Regions from separate parts of the Streptomyces sp. NPDC050528 genome, predicted to be linked through region 1. Evidence: riboswitches for the same ligand, from Rfam matches in the RefSeq annotation. Region 1 holds a riboswitch; each other region holds the start of a gene.
The links. Region 1 has a riboswitch for thiamine pyrophosphate ahead of thiC (phosphomethylpyrimidine synthase ThiC). Riboswitches for the same ligand answer to the same signal wherever they lie in the genome.

Region 2: it holds a riboswitch for thiamine pyrophosphate, as region 1 does, so the genes downstream of both, thiO (glycine oxidase ThiO) here and thiC (phosphomethylpyrimidine synthase ThiC) in region 1, are expected to answer to the same signal.
Region 3: it holds a riboswitch for thiamine pyrophosphate, as region 1 does, so the genes downstream of both, ACIBK4_RS01135 (thiamine ABC transporter substrate binding subunit) here and thiC (phosphomethylpyrimidine synthase ThiC) in region 1, are expected to answer to the same signal.

Annotation. Positions count from the first base shown of each region.
Region 1 is NZ_JBITHH010000029.1:13,950-16,207, reverse strand. Features, by position in the region: gene thiC (phosphomethylpyrimidine synthase ThiC) at 1-1,054, opposite strand, end outside; TPP riboswitch at 1,047-1,236, opposite strand; gene ACIBK4_RS50380 (YibE/F family protein) at 1,308-2,258, shown strand, end outside.
Region 2 is NZ_JBITHH010000002.1:457,518-459,775, reverse strand. Features, by position in the region: gene thiO (glycine oxidase ThiO) at 1-1,016, opposite strand, end outside; TPP riboswitch at 1,014-1,125, opposite strand; gene ACIBK4_RS09435 (hypothetical protein) at 1,177-1,515, shown strand; gene ACIBK4_RS09430 (NAD(P)/FAD-dependent oxidoreductase) at 1,560-2,258, shown strand, end outside.
Region 3 is NZ_JBITHH010000001.1:234,567-236,824, forward strand. Features, by position in the region: gene ACIBK4_RS01130 (ABC transporter permease) at 1-123, opposite strand, end outside; gene ACIBK4_RS01135 (thiamine ABC transporter substrate binding subunit) at 201-1,280, opposite strand; TPP riboswitch at 1,277-1,383, opposite strand; gene rlmN (23S rRNA (adenine(2503)-C(2))-methyltransferase RlmN) at 1,415-2,258, opposite strand, start outside.

The DNA.
Region 1 (2,258 bases):
CCTCGAAGTTCTCGTAGAGGAACGATTCCTTGTGGTGCGCGAGGCACCAGGCCGCCATGATCGAGCCGCCGCGCGAGACGATGCCGGTCTTGCGGTTCGCCGTCAGCGGTACGAACGGCAGCCGTACGCCCGCGTGGACGGTCATGTAGTCCACGCCCTGTTCGGCCTGTTCGACGACCGTGTCCTTGTAGATCTCCCAGGTCAGCTCCTCGGCGCGGCCGTCGACCTTTTCAAGCGCTTGGTAGAGCGGCACCGTGCCGATGGGGACGGGGGAGTTGCGCAGCACCCACTCGCGCGTGGTGTGGATATTGCGGCCGGTGGACAGGTCCATGACCGTGTCGGCGCCCCACCGCGTCGCCCAGGTCATCTTCTCGACCTCCTCCTCGATGGAGGAAGTGACCGCGGAATTGCCGATGTTGGCGTTGACCTTCACCAGGAACCGCTTGCCGATGATCATCGGCTCGATCTCGGGATGGTTCACGTTGGCGGGCAGCACCGCCCGCCCGGCCGCGATCTCCTCCCGGACGATCTCGGCCTCGACGTTCTCGCGTACGGCCACGAACTCCATCTCGGGCGTGATCTCGCCCCGCCGCGCATAGGCGAGTTGCGTGACCGCCGTACCGTCGCGGCCTCGGCGCGGCTGACGCGGCCGCCCGGGGAAGACCGCGTCCAGGTTGCGCAGTCCGCCGCGCGGTGAGGTGTGCTTGATCCCGTCGTCCTCGGGGCGGACGGGCCGGCCCGCGTACTCCTCGGTGTCGCCGCGGGCGATGATCCAGTTCTCCCGCAGCGGCGCCAGCCCCCTGCGGACATCGGTGTCGACGAGCGGATCGGTGTACGGGCCGGAGGTGTCGTACAGCGTCACGGACTGCCCGTTGGTGAGGTGCACCTGACGGACCGGCACCCGCAGATCGGGGCGCGAGCCCGCGACGTACCCCTTGTGCCAGCCGATGGACTTCCCGGCCTCCGTGGGCTGCTCGGCCCGTGCGGACTCCTCACCCGGAATGGGCTGTTCGTCCTGGCTGGAGGCAGGCGTGCGTACATCCTTGTTGGTCATGAGACCTACTCCCTACGCCGGCATTACCCGGTAACAGGTTCGGCGGTCGACGCAGCGGCTTCCGTCAGCCGATGTTTCATGTGAAACATCACTCGATTCAGGTGACGTTTCCCGTGAAACATCGCAGAGACGAAGGTCAGCGCCCTCTCAGCCCGGTGCTCCGAGCTCCCGCGTGTGCAAAGGTGCCTCCACGCTAGCGTCATAAGTGGCGCGGTGAACAGTGGGCCTCCGGCGTTCTTGCGATGATCGGGCGGTGACCACGACACAGCAGCCCCCGTACCCGCCGACCGGGCCGCCGCATGGCCACGACCATGGATCCGGCGACGACCACGGGTCCGGTGAAGGCGGTCACGGTCATTCGCACAGCCATGGTCCCGCCGCCCCCGTCTCCCGGCACCTGCGCAAGGTCATCGCGGCGATCCTGATCCCGTTCACCGTGGCGGTCGTGGTCGGCATGGTGGTGCTGTGGCCCGGCGGCGCCCCCTCGCACAAGCGCACCGGCGTCGGCTTCGACCGGCAGACCCAGCAGGCGACGGTCACCAAGGTCGTCAGCGTGAGCTGCTCGTCGGTGAACGCCTCGGGCGGGGGCTCGACCGGGGACACCTCCACCGCCGAGGGCTCGTCGGCGGCGCAGGAGGCGGCCGGTACCTGCAAGAAGGCCACGGTCACGGTCTCCACCGGCAAGGACAAGGGCCGTACGTTCACGGAGATCGTGCAGCCCGACCAGTCACGGCAGTTGCATCAGGGCGAGAAGGTCGTGGTCGCGTACGAGCCCTCCGCGCCCAAGGATCTGCAGTACTCCGTCACCGATGTGAACCGTAAATTCCCGATGGCGCTGCTCGCCGGGATCTTCGCGCTGGCCGTCGTGGTGGTGGGCCGGCTGCGCGGTGTCATGGCGCTGATCGCGCTGGCCATCAGCTTCATGATCCTGAACTTCTTCATCCTGCCCGCGATCCTGCACGGCTCGAACCCGCTGATCGTGGCGGTGGTCGGTTCGAGCGCCATCATGCTGATCGCCCTCTACATGTGCCACGGTCTGTCGGCCCGTACGTCCGTGGCGGTACTCGGCACCCTGATGTCACTGGTGCTGATCGGCGTCCTGGGCTCCGTGTTCATCGGCTGGGCCGCGCTGACCGGCAACACGGACGACAACACCGGCCTGATCCACGGGCTGTACCCGTCGATCGACATGAGCGGTCTGCTC
Region 2 (2,258 bases), on a different contig from region 1:
GTGGCCAGCAGCAGTCCCGGCAGGGCGGTCGGGCCGAGCAGCGGCGCGTTGTCGGGGGACCCGGGGCGCAGTCCGGCCCGGGTCTCGGTGAGCGGCAGTTCGGTGATCCCGGGGACCAACTCGTGGGCGTCGCGCAGGAGTTCGTAGACCCCGCCGGCCGTGACGGTCGTGTCCCAGCCCAGTTCCTCGCTGGTCGCGCCGACGACCAGCTCGCCGGTCTCGCGCGGCACCAGATAGACCTGGCTGCCGCGCACCATGGCGCGCACGGTCCGGTTCAGGAACGGCGCGTGGCGCTCCGGCACGGTCAGCCGCAGCACCTGCCCCTTGACGGGCCGTACGGGCGGCAGGACGTCGGCAGGGACGCCCTCCAGCCGCCCGCTGAGGCTGCCGGCCGCGAGCACCACCTGGTCCGCGCCCAGCACCTCGCCCTCGCGCGTGACGACCCCCGTGGCGCGGTCCCGCCCGACCGTGAGCCGCTTTGCCCACGTCCGGTGGAAGACGACCCCGGCACGCTCGCAGGCGGCCACCAGCGCGCCCGCCAGCCGCCGCGGGTCCACCTGGTGATCCCCGTCCACCCGGAGCCCTCCCCGCACGCCCGGCGCGAGCATCGGCTCCAGGCGCCGGCACTCGCGCCCCGACAGCCACTCGGAGTCGAGCCCCGACTGGTGCTGCAGGGCGTGCAGTTCACGCAGATGAGCCCGGTCGTCGGCGTCCAGGGCGACGGCCAGCGTGCCGCAGCGGCGGTAGCCGAGGTCGAGGCCGGTGAGGTCGGTCAGCTCGGCCGCGAAGTCCGGGTAGCGCTGCGCCGAGGCGAGGTTGAGGGCGAGCAGGGTCTGTTCGCCGTAGTGGAGCTCGGTGACGGCGGCCAGCATCCCGGCGGCCACCTGGGCGGCCCCGCCACCCGGCTCGGGGTCCAATACGGCCGTGGAGAAGCCGCGTTGGGCCGCGCGCCAGGCCGTGACCAGGCCGATGATCCCGCCCCCGACGACGAGGACGTCTGAGGTGTGTGCAGGCATGGGCGTCCAGCCCCTCCCTTCGCCGGCATGACCCGGATCAGGTTCGTACGGTCGGAGGCCGCCAGCCTCCCTCTCAGCCCGGTGCGTCCGGACTCCCGCGAGTGCTTTACCTTGGCCACCCTAGCCCGTGCTTTGTGCGCCAGTAAGGGAGCCTCCGTCCATGGCCCGCTCGCTCGACGGTCTCGTCCTCGCCCCCGTCGCGGACCAGGCCCCAGGTCAGGTCGGCACCCGCACCCGGTTCGCGTACCACGAGAAGGACGGCGAGATCTGGGCCGAGTACGCGGGCGGTGACGTCGTACGGGGGCGTCTCGTCGGCACGCGCGCGGGGGACCGGATCGACTTCCGGTACGTACAGCTGAAGACGGACGGGACGACGTCCTCCGGGCACTGCGTGTCCGATGTGATCGAGCTGCCCGACGGTCGCGTGCGCCTGGAGGAGACCTGGGAGTGGGAGTCCCAGGAGGGAAACGGGACCAGCATTGTGGAACAGGTCACCTGACGCGCCCACTGCCTGACAATTTGTCAGGTGTCTATGGTGATCGAGTGAGCGAGCAGACGCGGGACCAGGGCACGGTGACAGGGCGGCGCGTGGTCGTCGTCGGCGCGGGCATGGCCGGGGTGCAGACCGCGGTCGCGCTACGGGAGCAGGGCTTCACCGGCACCGTCACGCTCCTCGGCGCCGAACCCCATCAGCCGTACGACCGGCCCCCGCTCTCCAAGGCCGTCCTGCTCGGCAAGGCCGAGGGCTCCGCCTTCGACGTCGACTTCGAGGCGCTCGGCATCGAAGTCCGGCTGGGGCGCGAGGTGTTGGGGCTGCGCCCCGCCGACCACGAACTGGACACCGCCGAGGGCCCGGTGCCCTACGACGTCCTCGTGCTCGCCACCGGTGCCGAACCGATCCGGCTGCCGGGCGCCGACGGCATCCCCGGAGTGCATCTGCTGCGCACCCTGGACGACGCCGAGCGGCTGCGCCCGGTGCTCGCGCGGCAGCACGACATCGTGGTCGTCGGCGCGGGCTGGATCGGCGCCGAGTTCGCCACCGCCGCGCGCGAGGCGGGCTGCGCGGTCACCGTCGTAGAAGCGGCGGACCGGCCGCTCGCGGGGGCGCTGCCCGCCGAGGTGGCCGCGCCGATGGCCGCCTGGTACGCCGCCGCCGGAGCCACCCTGCGGACGCACGCACGCGTGGCGCACGTCGAGCCCGGCGAGGTGGTTCTCGACGACGGCTCACGGCTGCCCGCGGGC
Region 3 (2,258 bases), on a different contig from region 1:
CTGGACCAACACGTCCCCGATACGGCCCAGTTGCCAGGCGCCGTCGACCTTGAGGCCGCGCGCGACGATCGCGGCGACGGGGTAGGCGAAGAACACCGCGAAGAACGCGACGGGCAGGGCCATGAGCCCGAGCCGCGTCGCGCCGCCCCTGTTCTTGAGGGACTTTCGCGGGGCCGCCTCCGCTACTTCAGCCGCTTCGGCTACTTCAGTACGAGCGAGGTCCACGACTTGACCCACTGGTCCCGGTCGGCGGCGATCTTCGCGGGCGCCATGGTCTCGGGGTCCGGGGCCTGGCGGCCGTACTGCACGAACTCCTGCGGTACCTGGGCGCCTTGGATCACCGGGTAGACGAACATGTTGAGCGGCATGTCCTGCTGGAACTCCTTGGTCAGCAGGAAGTCCAGGAACGCCTTGCCGCCCTTGGTGTTCCGCGCGTTGCTGAGCAGCCCCGCGTACTCGGTCTGCCGGAAGCAGGTGCCGTACGACACCCCGGTGGGCGCGGTGGTCGGCTTCGGGTCGGCGTAGATGACCTCGGCGGGCGGCGAGGAGGCGTAGGAGACGACGAGGGGCCGGTCGCCGCCCGCCTTCTTGCCGCCGGCGGAACCGGAGAACTCCTGGTCGTAGGCCTGCTCCCAGCCGTCGACGACCTTGACGCCGTTGGCCTTGAGCTTCTTCCAGTACGCCTGCCAACCGTCGTCGCCGTACTGCGCCGCACTGCCGAGCAGGAACCCGAGGCCGGGCGAGGAGGTGGCCGCGTTCTCGGTGACGAGGAGGTTCTTGTACTCGGGCTTGACCAGGTCCGCGAAGGAGGTCGGCGGGGTCAGCTTGTGCTTGCTGAAGTAGGCCTTGTCGTAATTGACGCAGATGTCGCCGGTGTCGATGGGCGTGACCCGGTGCTTGGTCTGGTCGACGCGGTACGCGGGCTTGACGGTGGCGGAGCCCTTCGCGTCGTAGGACTGGAAGAGGCCGTTGTCGAGGGCGCGGGAGAGCAGGGTGTTGTCGACGCCGAAGAAGACGTCGCCCTGGGGGTTGTCCTTGGTGAGGATCGCCTTGTTGACGGCCTGGCCGGCGTCGCCGTCCTTGAGGACCTTGACCGTGTAGCCGGACTGCTTCTCGAAGTCCTTGAGGACTTTCTTCGACACGGCCCACGAGTCGTGGCTGACGAGGGTGACCGTCTTGTCGGATCCGGAGCCGCTGCTTCCGTCCGACCCCGACCCGCACGCGGAGAGTGCGAGCAGGCCGAGGCCGACGAGCACAGCACAGTACTTCTTGGTGTTCACGGTGATGACCGAACTTCCTACCCAGAATGACCTGGGCGAGGTTCAGAGGGTCTGCGGCCCGATTGCCGCACTCTCAGCGCTTCGCGCTCCCCTGTCGGATATGAAGGTGTACGTACAGGTGGTACAGGTGAAGATTACCGCTCGGTGGCCGCGAGCTGGCCACACGCTCCGTCGATCTCCTGGCCACGGGTGTCCCGGACGGTGACCGGCACCCCGTGGGCCGCGATGGCCTCGACGAACGCCTTCTCGTCCTCGGGACGGGAGGCGGTCCACTTCGAGCCCGGCGTCGGGTTCAGCGGGATGAGGTTGACGTGCACGGGCTTGCCCTTGAGGAGCCTGCCGAGCCGGTCACCGCGCCACGCCTGGTCGTTGATGTCGCGGATCAGCGCGTACTCGATGGACAGCCGGCGCCCGGACTTCGCCGCGTACTCCCAGCCCGCGTCGAGGACCTCGCGCACCTTCCACCGGGTGTTCACGGGGACCAGGGTGTCGCGCAGCTCGTCGTCCGGCGCGTGCAGCGAGATCGCGAGGCGGCACTTGAAGCCCTCGTCCGCGAAGCGGTGGATCGCCGGGACCAGTCCGACCGTCGAGACGGTGATCCCGCGCTGCGAGAGGGCGAGGCCGTCCGGCTCGGGGTCGGTGAGGGCGCGGATGGACTGGACGACCCGCTTGTAGTTGGCGAGGGGCTCGCCCATACCCATGAAGACGATGTTGGAGAGCCGCGCGGGACCGCCGGGGATCTCGCCGTCCCGCAACGCCCGCATGCCGTCGACGATCTGGTGCACGATCTCGCCGGTCGACAGATTCCGGTCCAGGCCGGCCTGTCCGGTCGCGCAGAACGGGCAGTTCATCCCGCACCCCGCCTGAGAGCTGATGCACATGGTGACCCGGTCCGGGTACCGCATCAGCACGGACTCGACGAGCGTCCCGTCGAACAGCCGCCACAGCGTCTTGCGGGTGGTGTCCTGGTCGGTCGAC